Regions from separate parts of the Paenibacillus hexagrammi genome, predicted to be linked through region 1. Evidence: a T-box and tRNA genes for the amino acid it is inferred to sense, from the RefSeq annotation. Region 1 holds a T-box; the other holds one or more tRNA genes.
The links. A T-box is a leader RNA that pairs with one kind of tRNA and senses whether it is charged. The one in region 1 lies ahead of tyrS (tyrosine--tRNA ligase), so its partner is inferred to be a tRNA-Tyr.

Region 1 (7,960 bases):
TAGGACGGGGCCTTCGACCGTAATTTCTGGGTGGTTCGGCGTAGTGCGAAAGCTGTGAGAGTGGTAGCGCTTGATATGCTGCATAACTTCAGCTCTCCTTTATTGAAGAAAACTTCTATTATGTACGATAGCAGACTTTACAGACAATGAAAAGTGCAACAACAAGAGCGTTTTGGGCATATGCGAAAGATTACCAATATGATATAATAGAATATGTCAAAAAAACGATCACATTTTGCTCAAATAAATCAGTAAAATGAAAGCGTTTTAATATTCGTGAGGAGGCTTTTCACACATGGATCAAATGAAAGTGGAGCTGATTGATGCGGTAGCACTGGATCCCAATATGCAAAGCTACGAGCAAACTTATGCAGATTTTGACTGGGCAGAAGTGGAGAAGAGCTTTTCTTGGCATCAGAGTGGAAAAATTAACCTTGCCTATGAAGCGATTGACAAACATGCGGATTCATCAAGAAAAGATAAAGTCGCCTTGTATTACAGTGACGCTTCGCGGGATGAGGCTGTCACCTTCGGACAAATGAAAGCTAGATCCAATCGATTCGGAAATGTGCTGCGTAAGCTGGGTGTTGGCAAGGGTGAGCGTGTGTTTATCTTTATGCCGCGCACTCCGGAGCTGTACTATGCACTCCTAGGAACGATCAAGGTTGGAGCCGTTGTAGGCCCTCTGTTTGAGGCATTCATGGAAACCGCAGTTAAAGATCGTCTGGAAGATAGTAGCGCGGTTGCTATCATCACCACACCTGCACTTCTTTCACGTGTACCTGTCAGCCAGCTTCCGCATCTGAAGCATGTGATTCTTGTTGGAAACGATCTGGAACTTGACCAAGGCCAAGTCGATTTTTATAAAGAAATGGAAGCGGCTTCCGAGGAATTAGATATTGAATGGGTGGACAGGGAAGACGGGCTTATCATCCACTATACTTCCGGTTCCACTGGTAAGCCTAAAGGTGTGTTTCATGTTCACAATGCCATGATTCAACACTATTTTACAGGCAGGATCGTACTGGATTTGAAAGAGGATGACGTATACTGGTGTACGGCTGACCCGGGCTGGGTGACGGGGACCTCCTACGGTATTTTTGCTCCTTGGCTTAACGGGGCGACGAATGTGATCCGCGGCGGCCGTTTCAGTCCGCAGGACTGGTATCAGACCATTGAGAAATACGGGGTAACCGTATGGTACAGCGCACCGACTGCATTCCGGATGCTGATGGAGCAGGCGATGAGGTTGTCAAACAATTTAATTTGACTTCGCTGCGCCATGTCCTAAGTGTGGGAGAGCCTTTGAATCCGGAAGTCGTGCGCTGGGGACTGAAAGTATACGGTCAGCGTATCCATGATACTTGGTGGATGACAGAAACAGGTGGACACTTAATCTGCAACTATCCAAGCATGGCGATAAAGCCCGGCTCCATGGGACGGCCGATTCCAGGCGTTCAAGCAGCGATTATCGATGATGCTGGTAACGAGCTTCCTCCATACCGAATGGGGAATCTGGCGATTAAGACGCCTTGGCCGTCCATGATGCGCAAAATATGGAACAATCCAGCCAAGTATGAGGAGTATTTCCGAATTGCCGGATGGTACATCTCCGGTGATTCAGCGTATCGAGATGAAGAGGGTTACTTCTGGTTCCAAGGACGTGTCGATGATGTCATTAACACATCCGGTGAACGTGTAGGACCATTTGAAGTAGAGAGTAAGCTTGTAGAACATCCCGCTGTTGCCGAAGCTGGTGTTATCGGGAAGCCTGACCCTATGCGCGGGGAAATTATTAAAGCGTTTATCGCCCTGCGAGAAGGCTTTACACCATCCGATGAGTTGAAAGCGGACATTTCTAAATTCGTCAAGGAAGGGCGTGTCTGCTCACGCGGCACCAAGAGAGATCGAGTTTAAAGACAAGCTGCCGAAAACAAGAAGCGGAAAAATCATGCGCCGTGTGCTTAAAGCATGGGAGCTGAATCTGCCGACAGGCGATTTATCCACGATCGAAGATTAATAAGCAAAGACCCATCAGGAATTTTCTCCCGATGGGTCTTTGTTTGTTCTGTCCGAAGGACCATCACTTTAAGGGCTGAGGCCAGCTCAACACACCGTGAGCAGCCATTCTTTTACCGATTATAAGCTATTGTTGCAGAGGGCTTCGATTCGCCTGCATCGTTGACAGCTGTTACTTTGTAATAGCCGTTATAGGCTGCTGCGTAGTAATGGAACTCTGTTGAATCCTTAACGGAACCTAATTTGGTGTAGGTTCCTTTTTCTTTATCGCTGAAATAGACATTGTACTGTTTGACTTTGTCCTTGGACGTGTTTGCTTTCCAGCTGATCACGATGCCGGCACCATCCTCCTTAGCCTTTAAACCGGTTGGCGCTGAAGGGCTGTCTTTTGCATTGGTGCTTGGTTTGCCGCTGTTGCTGGAAGGATCGGTTGGTGAAGTCGAATGTCCTGATCCGTTCTCTTCGGTTCCCTTTTCATTGATTGATCCAGGTATTTGACTACCATCGGATGATGGTACAAACAGTGTATCGAGTGAACTTCCGTCTGTAAAAGCGGCTCTGCTTGGTGATGATTCTTTGCCTGCTACGTCTACAGCCGTAATGTAGTATCCCTGCAGGCTAGAAGCTGGCACGTGATCTTCAAACTTAGTTTCCGCGCCGGCTAGAACAACTTTGCCGCCCAGCAGCTGGAATTTGCCGTGGTTATCAGAGCGATAAATCCGATATCCGACCAGATCTGGACTTGGGCTGGCCTGAATGTGATCACCGCGTTATCGCCGGCTTTAGTGGCAACGACAGTGCTCGGAGCCGTTGGTACTAGGCCGTCATCAACACGAGGATCGAGTTCGGAAGGCGCGTCTGAATCGTAGTCCGTCGGTTTGTAACTATCTATCGGCTTTCTGCTTTTTTCAGGAAGCTTACTCATGGCGGTTTCAACTTCCTTAAGCAGCTCGCTGATCGACTTCTGTCTTCTGATTACGGTTTTCTCTTGGACGAAGTCTGCCGGCGTATCTTCCTGTGCCAAGTAATTAACCCCATTATAGGTGCTGATTTTCGCATTCAGCATGACATTGTCGGTTTCTGTAGGCACATATTTCTTATTAAAAATATCGGTTACCAAATGACCGGTTTTGGTTGTGAGCTCACTTGGCAGCATACCTGAAAGATCGGAAACTGTCGCACTGACAATGCCATCTGGCTTCTCAAATGCTTTGTTAGGAAACAGCTCGGGGTGCTTTTCAATGGTGCTGTTCATGACAAGCGCCCAAATATCTTTGGCGTGGTTCGTTTGCCCGATTTTCGAGGAAAGCTTGTTAATCGGTTGGTCGTATCCAATCCATACACCAACTGTAATATCCGGTGTAAAGCCCATAAACCATGCATCGGCATCGTCCTGCGTAGAACCGGTTTTACCCGATATTTCAATCTTGCCGTATGATTTATATTTCTTCATCAAATCGGTAGCGGTCCCTTGGGAGATGACAGTTTTCATCATGTCCGTTATCAGGTAAGCCGATTGCTCGGAGAAGGCAGTAACTGGCTCTTCCTTATGTTCGTAGATTGTTTTGCCGTTAGAATCCTTAATAGCTCTGATCATATAAGTTTCATTAAATACACCTTTATTCGGGATGGAGGCGTAAGCGCCTGTCAGCTCTTTAACGGATGTACCGCGGCTGAGTCCTCCGATGACCCCTGTTTGTGCGTAGTAATCTTCCTTGGCAATGGAGGTGATACCAAGCGTCTTGGCAAAGTTCCAAGCCTCATCGATTCCGACCTTGTTTAAGAATAGGTCAATGGCCGGTATATTATACGATTGATTAAGAGCGCGTCTCGCGGTCATCAAGCCGTGAAACTTGTGGTCCCAGTTTTCCGGAAGATGGAAGCCTTTAACTCCATCTTTTAGAATGATCGGCACATCATCCAAAATACTAGCAGGCTGAATGGCGCCTTTTTCAAGTGCCGGTATATAAGCGGCGATTGGCTTCATGGTCGAACCCGGCTGCCTATAGGCTTGCGTGGCATGATTCAGCTGTTCCTTAAAGAAGTCTCTTCCTTCAATCATACCTTTAATCGCACCGGTTTTGTTGTCAATCATGATGGCGCCAACTTGCTCATCCTTCTTCTTCTCATCATAAGGCGCGAAGTTCTTATCATTGCCTGAGATTTCGTGCATGGAATCATAGATCGATTTGTCTATCGTGGTATAGATTTGATATCCGCCCCGAAGGAGCTGGGTTTGTGCAGATTTGAACGCCTCATTGTAAGCGGCAGGATCCTTGTTGGGATCAATGTCCGGCTTTTGCAGCTTCAGTAGTATTTCAGTTGCTTCCCGTTCTGTTTCAATCATGAGATACGGGTATGTTGTATAAGCTTTTTGAGAAGCCTCCGGCATCGAACCGCGAAGATCAAAGGACAACGCTTCTTGATATTGTTCATTTGTTATTTTGTGTTCTTCAAGCATGCGTCTCAGCACAAGCTGCTGCCTGGTAACAGCTCTCTTGAATCCGTCTTCGTCAAATTCAGGCTTGCTTGTATAAGCCGAATATTGGGAGGGCAGCTGAGGCAGGCCTGCTAGATAAGCTGCTTGAGCGATGTTTAATTTGTTTAAATCATCAATATTGAATAAGCCTTTGGCAGCTGCCTTAATTCCATAAAGGTTATATCCGGTATGACCATTGCCATAAGGGATTTTGTTCAAGTAAGCCAACAGGATTTCGTCTTTGGACATCAGTCGTTCCATTCGCAAAGCGAGTAGAATTTCTCTAGCTTTCCTTCCGTCATCCCGATCCAGGGTCAAAAATACACGTCTGGCCAGCTGCTGGGTAATGGTGCTTCCGCCTGTTTGGACGTCCTCATGCAAGAGCTTTTGAGTGACAGCACGGTAAAGTCCTTTAAAATCAACGCCACGATGATTGTAAAAATCACTATCCTCAATGGATAGCACCGCGTCCAAAAGAATTTGCGGGATATCCGCGAGAGCAACAAGCCGGCGGTCTTCCTCTGTACGGAGCTGTCCGATGACCTTATCGTCATCAAAATAGGCGAAGCCTGTAATTGCATTTTCCTGAATCTGCTCCCGAATGGATTCCTCACTGCGGACAGGGTCCTTTTTTACTAACGCGCTGACATAGCCGAATGCGGTAAATCCTCCTAGAAGACCGGCGAGGAATCCCATTATGATTAGCCATTTCAGAGTAATTCCTGTTACTTTTAACGTCATTCTTATCCAAGGTCGATTTAATTTGGCAAAAAATTTGCGCATAAGTTCAAAATTCCTCCTAACGTGAACCTTGCTATTATACCATATTTGCCATTGGTTCGGTAATTCTCTCGTATAAAGTGGAAGGATCAAGTTTGACAAAATTCATATGCTGTGCTATAAAATTGGATAATGAAAAATGCGAAGACGAATCAGCAGTAGGTAGCTTGCAGATGCTTTCAGAGAGCCGGTGGTTGGTGAGAACCGGTACCTGCACGTTAGTGAATTACGGTTCTGAGCAGCAGTTGGGAACTTGCAGGGTACATCCCTTCATGAGTAGCGATTGCCGGTGCGCCGCCGTTATCGGTATTGAGTGAAAATAGCAGGTTTATGTATAAATATACGTAACCGCTGTTTTAATTAGGGTGGTACCGCGAGCTAAAGCCTTCTCGTCCCTTGTGGATGATAAGGCTTTTTTTTATTACTTGAAAAAGGAGACTGGCTCAACATGAACATTTTACAGGATTTGGAGTTTCGCGGATTGCTGCATCAAATTACGGATCGGGAGGGACTCGACAAGAAGCTGAGCGAGGAGAAAGTGGTGCTGTACTGCGGTTTTGACCCTACGGCGGACAGCCTCCACATCGGAAGTCTGCTTCCGATATTAACATTAAGAAGATTTCAACAAGCGGGGCATATTCCTCTAGCGTTAGTGGGTGGAGGTACAGGCTTGATTGGAGACCCAAGCGGAAAAGCGAACGAACGGACGCTGAATGGTCCGGAGGTGGTAGAAGCCTGGTCGGAAAGTATTAAATCTCAGCTTTCGCGATTCCTGGACTTCTCCGAAGAACGTGAAAATCCAGCCGAGTTAGTGAACAATTATGATTGGCTAGGTCCACTGAACGTGATTGAATTCCTTCGCGATATCGGTAAAAATTTCACGGTGAATTACATGCTGGCTAAGGATTCCGTCGATTCTAGAATCACCAAGGGGATTTCTTTCACGGAATTCAGTTATATGATTTTACAATCCTACGATTTCTTAAAGCTGGCTGAGACCAAGGGCTGCTCCTTGCAAATCGGAGGAAGTGACCAGTGGGGCAACATAACAGCGGGTCTTGAGCTTATCGGCAAAACGACGGATGTTCGAGCTTATGGAGTTACGCTGCCACTCGTGACTAAGAGCGACGGTCAGAAATTCGGGAAGACTGAAGGCGGAGCCATATGGCTGGATGCTGCCAAAACCTCGCCGTATCAATTCTACCAATTCTGGGTGAATACAGATGATAACGATGTGATTCGTTTCCTGAAATACTTTACATTCATTGGTCATGAAGAGATTAATCGTCTGGAAGAAACAGTGAAAACGGAGCCGGAAAAACGAGAGGCACAGAAAACACTAGGTAGCGAGGTAACCAAACTCGTACATGGGGAAGAAGCTTTACAGAGCGCCTTGAATATTACAGCTGCATTGTTTAGCGGTAATATCCAAGAGCTGTCAAAGAGTGAGATTGAGGAAGCGTTCCAGGATGTTCCATCCAGCATGATTGATCTGGAAGATATGGGAATCCTCGATCTGCTAGTGGCTGTAAAAGCAGCACCTTCCAAGCGACAGGCTCGACAGGATGTTGAGAGCGGTGCTGTCACTGTCAATGGTGTACGTGTGCAGCAGACGGAAGCTAAGGTAAGTGATCTTGGCCGCTTAGGTGGATCCTACCTGGTGATTCGACGCGGGAAGAAAAACTACTATTTAGCTCAATTTCAAGGCTAATTGAAAAGAAAAAGGGGCTGTCCCATTTGGGACAGTCCCTTTTTTATTAACGGCTGTAGAACTCGACGATTTGCTTCTCGTCAATTTCTTGAGGAAGCTCAGAACGCTCAGGCAGACGGATGAATTTACCTTCCATGCCGGAGTCGTTGAACTCCAGGTAAGTTGGCAGGTAGTTGCGGTTAGCAAGCGCTTCTTTCACAGTGGAAAGACCTTTGCTTCTTTCACGAAGGCTGATAACGTCGCCAGTGGATACAGTGTAAGAAGGGATATCCACTTTTTTGCCGTTTACAGTTACGTGACCGTGGGCAACTAATTGACGTGCACCTGCACGGGAGTTGGAAAGACCAAGACGGTACACAAGGTTGTCCAGGCGGCTCTCAAGCAGGATCATGAAGTTTTCACCCGCGATACCTTTTGTTTTTGTTGCTTTATCAAACAGATTGCGGAATTGCTTTTCGTTCAAACCATACATATGGCGAAGTTTTTGTTTTTCTTGAAGTTGAACGCCGTAGCCGCTCAGTTTTTTACGTTGTCCTGGACCATGTTGTCCTGGAGGGAAAGGGCGTTTCAATTCTTTTCCAGTACCGCTTAGGGAAATGCCAAGACGGCGGCTTAATTTAAACTTAGGACCTGTATAACGTGCCATGTTAGGAAAAACTCCTTCTTTTTCACATTTAGTTGTAAGATACACTAGATGTTCGAGTGAAGACAAGTGCCTGGTTTTGCTTACGAGTCTGATAGGTAGAGACTCCCTGGCAAGAGTAGTTCAGCCGCTGTCTTGTCAGGAGCAAAATCAGTGAGGGTGATCACAAATGGCATTCACCGATATCATGTTGGTACTCGACTTCTTATTTTATAAAAAACGCCTTGTAGTGTCAAGTGACTTTCCCTTGGTGGCTCGAGAAAAATTCGTGCAATGCTCCAAGAAAAATAGTATGATAGTATCAGTTATTGTTTTCAAGAGCTATCAT
Region 2 (7,960 bases), 2.9 Mb from region 1:
GCAAATTCCGCTGCCTCTGCCGGACCATCGTTCTCCGCATTGGGTTACCTATAACACGCATCCTGCGGACCTTGCCTTCGATTACATATCGCATTCACTCCAAAACCCAATTGCGGCCAAGCCCCTGCATGAAGCTGTACGCGGATATAGGAAAGCAGTCATTCTGATTAGTGACGCCTCGCGCCTTTGTCCCAGCTACTTGTTTTTAGAACAGTTACTGGATGCGATAAATCAAGGGGGAATCGCGGATGCTTGTATAACCATCGTCATAGCTCTAGGTCTTCATCGCAAGCAGACGGAGCAGGAGATTAAGGAGCTTGTAGGAACATCCGTCTTCCGCCGAGTTCAAGTTCTCAACCACTCCAGCTTACCTGAAGATTGTATTCAACTCGGGGTCACCCAAATGGGAACACCTGTGGAAATCAACAAGCATGTTGTGGAGGCTGACTTTCGCATGGTAACCGGCAACCTGGAGCCTCACGCACTGGCCGGGGTTTCCGGTGGGGTTAAAGCACTCTTCCCTGGGGCTGCTTCATCAGCAGCCATTGAGCATAATCACAGCCTGTCCCAAGCCTATCCAGCTACGCCCGGAGATCCAAATAACGCCGTTCGAGCTGATATGGAAGAGATGCTGGGGTTCGTTCCTATCCATTATTTGCTGAACGTAGTAGTTGACCACGAACGAAATCTACTTGGGGCTGTAGCCGGAGATGTTATCGAGGCTCATCGTGCTGCCATGGACTTGGTCAGGCGTACATTTTGCGTAACGGTTCCCTACATGTTCGATGTAGTCATCGTTTCACCCGGAGGGTATCCGAAGGACACGCAGCTCTATCAGGCTGTCAAATCCTTGACAAATGCAGCTTCCATCACCAAACCTGGCGGTACCATAATCCTCATTGCACAGTGCGAGGAGCAGTATGGGAACGGCATCCTGCAGTACTGGGTAGATACTATTCAAGACCGCCGCGTTATGGTTCAGAAGCTGAAGGAAAAATTCACAATGGGTGCTCACAAAATCGAGCATATCGACAAGGTGCTGAACAAGCATACCGTTTACCTACACTCACTAATGTCACCAAAATCTATTGAGCTTCTTGGTTTTCAGCCGGTTCCAGACCTCAAGGCCACATTAGCCATGCTACTCAAAGACCCGGCAACCTCCGTGGCGGTCCTCCCCTACGGCGGCATCACATTCCCGCAAGTGAAAGTATCATCATGAGAATGAATTCGGAGGGATAAAGGATGGTTTGGAGTCATTGGTCTTCGGATCGAGTTATTATCTTTATGATCGGCCTGTTCTATATCCTGTTATGGGCCCAGGTTACCATGTTCCATTACAGGCAAAACTTCCATAGCAAAGTGATGTGGGCACCTGTTTTACTGGCTCCTCTCATTTGCTTGGTCAGTATCATTTCCACGTTAGCCAATACTTCAGGGTGGTTCGGACTTACCCAAGTGCTTTTTTGGCTTGGGGCTATTTCAGGCTTAATCGGTTTTTATTATCACGTCAAAGGTGTCGGCAAACGGGTTGGCGGATATGCCTTTCGTAACTTTCTTATTGGCCCTCCGATTATGCTGCCGTTACTTTTTTCTGGTCTTAGCATACTTGGCCTAATTGCGGTATATGGGGGGTAAAATGGCATGAAAGTAAATACGCACTATCCGTCCTATAACGTTATGAACGAGATCGAACATTGGGATCCGCATACACAATCCATTGTGCAATCCAGACTCATTCGCGAGCATGAGTACAGGTTTCTTACTTTGACTGAAGCGGAAATCCTCCGTGCATGGTGTGCGCTGCTTGTCGATGACGATCGTGGAGAAATCATTCAGTATGTGCTTTGTCACATTGATGAGAGCCTCTCGAGCCATAAGGGTGAAGGCCAACGTAAACCAGGTACTCCAGTTGCAAGCATATTATTAAGAGAGGGCCTTAAGGCGATCGATGAAGCTTCTCAACTCGCAGATTCAAAATCGTTCTTCCATTTAGATGAGAGCCGAAAACGGCAGCTTATGTCCGAAATTAGCAGCGGCCAGCTCGCTCAAAGCGAGCAATGGCAAGGTATCCCTCAAAAAGAATTGTTTCAAAAGCTTCTCTCCCTAACCATAGAGGCTTATTATTCTCATCCCCAAGTATGGTCTGAAATCGGCTATGGGGGGCCTGCTTATCCACGCGGCTATATTCGAACTCATTTGGGACAAACGGATCCATGGGAGGCTGTGAAAGAGCAATGAAATGGCGCTATGAGCAAGATGAAGTAGATATTGTCATTATTGGAGCTGGGGCTGCTGGGGGAGTTTTGGCCAAAGAGCTCAGCGAAGCAGGGATGAGTGTCGTCATCCTTGAGGCAGGCCCCCATCGCGATCCTCAAAAAGATTTTGCCAGTGATGAACTGGCCATGAAATCCCTAGGCTGGCAGGATACCCGCCTTGTCGACGGCTCTAACCCACTAACCATGGGTCACAATAACTCGGGTTGGGGTGTGGGCGGCGGGACCCAGCACTTTACCGGCGTATTTCTCCGTTTCCACGAGTCCGATTTCAAGACCAAGTCGATTGACGGCGTCGGTGAGGATTGGCCCATTCACTATAAAGACCTTGAACCCTACTATCATAAAATTGAAAAAGAAATCGCAGTCTCGGGACCTCGCTATTTTCCATGGGGAAACTTTCATGGGCCGTATCCCTACCCGGAGAGAGAACCGCTTAGCCCCAATGCATATTTATTTCAAAAGGGCTGCGAGATGCTAGGGTATCAGTCAGTGGTAACTCCTCTGGCTATTTTATCTGCTCCCTTTGAGGGACGCCCTCCATGTATCAACCGCGGCTTTTGCAACCAGGGCTGTATGCCTAATGCAAAGTTTAGTACTCTAATTGTACATATACCAAAAGCGATCCATGCCGGAGCAATTCTACTATCCGATTGTAGGGTCACCCAAATTGAGACCAATGCTGAGGGTAAAGCATCCGGTGTTATCTTTATGCACGGTGGCCAATCGTACCGACAGCGCGCCAAAGTTGTGATTGTATCAGCATATGTTGTTGAAACTCCCCGTCTGCTGCTTCATTCTGCGAATGCCCAGTTTCCCAACGGGCTCAGTAACAGCAGTGGTTGGGTAGGTCGTGGCTTTATGACTCACAGCAGCTATGATGTCTACGCGAAGTTTGAAGAGGAAGTACGGTTGTATAAGGGGACACCGGTCCTTGCTTCTACGCAAGATCTCTATGAGACCGATAAAAATAGAGGCTTCGCCCGCGGCTATACGATCCACGCTCATGGTGCCAGACCGGTTAGTATGGCGAATGGAATTAGCAATTCGGTAAGCGGTATGCTTTGGGGGGAGACGCTGCGTGACGCTATGAAAAATTACAATCATTACGGTCGCCTGACGATGGTTGGCGAGGTTCTCCCGAGCTGGGACAATTCCATAAGTCTATCCGACGAAAAAGACGAGCTAGGTATACCTAGATCCAAGGTTACATTTAGCTATAGCGACAATGATCGAAAGCTAATCGAACATGCCGTCGACACGATGAGCTCCATCCTCACTGCCGCAGGCGGACAGGTCGAGTATGTAGTACCGGATACCGCACATCTCATGGGCGGATGCAGGATGGGCAGCAATTCACATACATCCGTTGTCAATTCCTTTGGTCAGAGCCATGACATACCTAACTTGTTCATCTGCGATGCCAGTATCTTCGTAACCTCTAGTGGGGGCAATCCTACGAATACGGTTATGGCGCTTGCAGCAAGAACAGCTGAATATATCATGGAGCTGGCCACCTTGCAGGACATCTGATCGTGAGTCCATGTACCGTGTGCTTGAGCACCTCACTCTTTACCTAAGCATCATTCTGCGGATTCATACATTTGCACAGCAGGTTTACACCCATTACAATGAGAAGAATCACCTGATGTACACGATAAGGAGGGCTAAGCATGGCCATCGCTGAGTTCACGATTATTCCCATTGGAACTGGAACTACAAGTTTAAGCAGCTACGTTGCAGATCTTCATAAGGAGCTTGAAAAACACACCGACATCCAGTTCGAAATGACCCCCATGGGAACCATACTGGAAGGTCCTTTGGAGCGACTTTTCGAAGTCATTCGACTTGTCCACGAGGTCCCCTTTCTACACGGTGCACAACGCGTATCTACTTCAATTAAAATTGATGATCGACGCGATAAGCATGCAACTATGGAGCAGAAGCTGCAATCCGTGAAAGACAAATTGTAGCCATAACGTTGGTAAACATAGGGTCATTCGATCGTTCACCCTCTCAAATCATGGCGCAGTTCTCTTCTTCCCTGCAAAAAAATAAAACCAAAACCAAGACCATCATCTCCAGTATCACTGTTCTGGGATAGTCCATGAGTTTTGGTTTTTTGGTGTTCTGGAAACCTCACATGATTAAAATACATAAAAAAAAGACCGCTCTAGGTCTTTATCACTTTTATCAAAAGTGAGCCATGTAGGACTCGAACCTACGACACCCTGATTAAAAGTCAGGTGCTCTACCAACTGAGCTAATGGCTCTTATATTAATGGTGGAGGCTGATGGATTCGAACCACCGAACTCGAAGAGAGCAGATTTACAGTCTGCCGTGTTTAGCCACTTCACTAAGCCTCCACAGAAGAGATCTTTGCGTAATATTAGCTTCATAATACGCATACATCTCAAATGGCTCGGGACGGAATCGAACCGCCGACACGAGGATTTTCAGTCCTCTGCTCTACCGACTGAGCTACCGAGCCGTATGTATTCTGCAACTTCTCCAAAAAATAAATGGCGGAGCCGACGGGATTCGAACCCGCGGTCTCCTGCGTGACAGGCAGGCATGTTAGGCCTCTACACCACGGCTCCGTGTCATATATTTATGGATGGTGCCGTCGAGAGGACTTGAACCCCCAACCTACTGATTACAAGTCAGTTGCTCTACCAGTTGAGCTACAACGGCATATATGAAAATTAAAAACCATATTACGTCACTTTACTCCATCGAGTAAAGCTATGGAGGCTGACGGGATCGAACCGCCGACCCTCTGCTTGTAAGGCAGATGCTCTCCCAGCTGAGCTAAGCCTCCAAATGGGTTCTGTATGGTAGCGGCGGAGGGGCTCGAACCCCCGACCTTACGGGTATGAACCGTACGCTCTAGCCAGCTGAGCTACGCCGCCATACATAAAGATATACTGTTTGAAACTGGCGGAGAGAGAGGGATTCGAACCCTCGCACCGCTTACGCAGTCTAACCCCTTAGCAGAGGGTCCCCTTATAGCCACTTGGGTATCTCTCCAAGATGTATATCCCAGGAACTTGCGCCCTGAAAACTAGATACGAAACTTACGTAAAGTGTGAGTATTTCTTAATGCTTCCGAAGCTAGCTTTCCTTCGGAAAGTTCTTAGGTTAAGCCCTCGACCGATTAGTATTCGTCAGCTCCATACATTGCTGCACTTCCACCTCGAACCTATCAACCTCGTCGTCTACAAGGGGTCTTACGAATTGGGAAATCTCATCTTGAGGTGGGCTTCACGCTTAGATGCTTTCAGCGCTTATCCCTTCCGTACATAGCTACCCAGCTATGCCTCTGGCGAGACAACTGGTACACCAGCGGTACGTCCATCCCGGTCCTCTCGTACTAAGGACAGCTCCTCTCAAATTTCCTACGCCCGCGACAGATAGGGACCGAACTGTCTCACGACGTTCTGAACCCAGCTCGCGTACCGCTTTAATGGGCGAACAGCCCAACCCTTGGGACCTACTTCAGCCCCAGGATGCGATGAGCCGACATCGAGGTGCCAAACCTCCCCGTCGATGTGGACTCTTGGGGGAGATAAGCCTGTTATCCCCAGGGTAGCTTTTATCCGTTGAGCGATGGCCCTTCCATTCGGTACCACCGGATCACTAAGCCCGACTTTCGTCCCTGCTCGACCTGTTTGTCTCGCAGTCAAGCTCCCTTATGCCTTTGCACTCTTCGAATGATTTCCAACCATTCTGAGGGAACCTTTAGACGCCTCCGTTACTTTTTAGGAGGCGACCGCCCCAGTCAAACTGCCCACCTGACACTGTCCCCGCACCGGATTACGGTACCAGGTTAGAACTCCGATACGATCAGGGTGGTATCCCAACGGCGCCTCCATCCAAGCTGGCGCTCAGGCTTCAACGGCTCCCACCTATCCTGTACAGATCGTACCAAAGTCCAATATCAAGCTGCAGTAAAGCTCCATGGGGTCTTTCCGTCTTGTCGCGGGTAACCTGCATCTTCACAGGTATTAAAATTTCACCGGATCTCTCGTTGAGACAGCGCCCAAGTCGTTACGCCATTCGTGCGGGTCAGAATTTACCTGACAAGGAATTTCGCTACCTTAGGACCGTTATAGTTACGGCCGCCGTTTACTGGGGCTTCGGTTCACAGCTTCGGGGTAAACCCCTAACCGCTCCCCTTAACCTTCCAGCACCGGGCAGGCGTCAGCCCGTATACTTCGCCTTGCGGCTTCGCACAGACCTGTGTTTTTGCTAAACAGTCGCTTGGGCCTTTTCACTGCGGCCCCCTCGGGCTATTCACCCTACCGAGGCACCCCTTCTCCCGAAGTTACGGGGTCATTTTGCCGAGTTCCTTAACGAGAGTTCTTCCGCGCGCCTTAGAATTCTCTTCTCGCCCACCTGTGTCGGTTTGCGGTACGGGCACCTTCGCCTGGCTAGAAGCTTTTCTTGGCAGTGTGAAATCATGACCTTCGGTACTATAAGTTTCCCTCCCCATCACAGCCCAGCCTTAACGGTGTGCGGATTTGCCTACACACCAGCCTCACTGCTTGGACGAGCATCCATCAGCTCGCGTCACTATCCTTCTGCGTCACTCCATTGCTCATAACGGCTACGGTGGTACAGGAATATCAACCTGTTGTCCATCGACTACGCCTTTCGGCCTCGCCTTAGGTCCCGACTGACCCTGAGCGGACGAACCTTCCTCAGGAACCCTTAGGCTTTCGGCGGATCAGATTCTCACTGATCTTTTCGTTACTTATACCGGCATTCTCACTTGTATGCGCTCCACCTGTCCTTACGGTCAGACTTCAACGTACATACAACGCTCCCCTACCCAAGTACTTACGTACATGCCATAGCTTCGGTGGCGTGTTTAGCCCCGTTACATTTTCGGCGCAGAGTCACTCGACCAGTGAGCTATTACGCACTCTTTCAATGGTGGCTGCTTCTAAGCCAACATCCTGGTTGTCTGTGCAACTCCACATCCTTTCCCACTTAACACACACTTGGGGACCTTAGCTGATGGTCTGGGCTGTTTCCCTTTTGACAATGGATCTTAGCACTCACTGTCTGACTCCCGGATATGAGTTTGTGGCATTCAGAGTTTGACTGGACTTGGTAACCCTTGGCGGGCCCCGCACCCAATCAGTGCTTTACCTCCACAACTCTTGATTCCGAGGCTAGCCCTAAAGCTATTTCGGGGAGAACCAGCTATCTCCGAGTTCGATTGGAATTTCTCCGCTACCCCCACCTCATCCCCGAATTTTTCAACATTCGTGGGTTCGGGCCTCCAGTGAGTGTTACCTCACCTTCACCCTGGACAGGGGTAGATCACACGGTTTCGGGTCTACGTCCACGTACTAAAGCGCCCTATTCAGACTCGCTTTCGCTGCGGCTCCGTCTCTTCGACTTAACCTCGCACGGGAACGTAACTCGCCGGTTCATTCTACAAAAGGCACGCCATCACCCATAAAGAGGGCTCTGACTTCTTGTAAGCACACGGTTTCAGGTTCTTTTTCACTCCGCTTCCGCGGTGCTTTTCACCTTTCCCTCACGGTACTGCTTCACTATCGGTCGCTAGGTAGTATTTAGCCTTGGCAGATGGTCCTGCCGGATTCCGACGGGGTTTCACGTGTCCCGCCGTACTCAGGATCCCTCTAGGCATACGTTTGTTTTTGGTTAC

Region 2: it has a tRNA-Tyr gene. The T-box ahead of tyrS (tyrosine--tRNA ligase) is inferred to sense a tRNA for this amino acid. The anticodon was not compared.

The regions. Positions count from the first base shown of each region.
Region 1 covers NZ_CP090978.1:2,084,629-2,092,588, forward strand. Annotated here, with positions in the region: gene L0M14_RS09050 (GNAT family N-acetyltransferase) at 1-84, opposite strand, end outside; partial or broken gene acsA (acetate--CoA ligase) at 296-2,020, shown strand; gene L0M14_RS31475 (fibronectin type III domain-containing protein) at 2,133-2,651, opposite strand; gene L0M14_RS09060 (transglycosylase domain-containing protein) at 2,681-5,281, opposite strand; T-box leader at 5,414-5,678, shown strand; gene tyrS (tyrosine--tRNA ligase) at 5,727-6,989, shown strand; gene rpsD (30S ribosomal protein S4) at 7,036-7,635, opposite strand.
Region 2 covers NZ_CP090978.1:5,802,063-5,810,022, forward strand. Annotated here, with positions in the region: gene larA (nickel-dependent lactate racemase family protein) at 1-1,222, shown strand, start outside; gene L0M14_RS26545 (hypothetical protein) at 1,246-1,638, shown strand; gene L0M14_RS26550 (gluconate 2-dehydrogenase subunit 3 family protein) at 1,645-2,241, shown strand; gene L0M14_RS26555 (GMC family oxidoreductase) at 2,238-3,809, shown strand; gene L0M14_RS26560 (MTH1187 family thiamine-binding protein) at 3,950-4,249, shown strand; tRNA gene L0M14_RS26565 (tRNA-Lys) at 4,477-4,549, opposite strand; tRNA gene L0M14_RS26570 (tRNA-Tyr) at 4,559-4,643, opposite strand; tRNA gene L0M14_RS26575 (tRNA-Phe) at 4,696-4,768, opposite strand; tRNA gene L0M14_RS26580 (tRNA-Asp) at 4,801-4,877, opposite strand; tRNA gene L0M14_RS26585 (tRNA-Thr) at 4,896-4,971, opposite strand; tRNA gene L0M14_RS26590 (tRNA-Val) at 5,026-5,098, opposite strand; tRNA gene L0M14_RS26595 (tRNA-Met) at 5,113-5,189, opposite strand; tRNA gene L0M14_RS26600 (tRNA-Ser) at 5,216-5,307, opposite strand; rRNA gene L0M14_RS26605 (23S ribosomal RNA) at 5,415-7,960, opposite strand, start outside.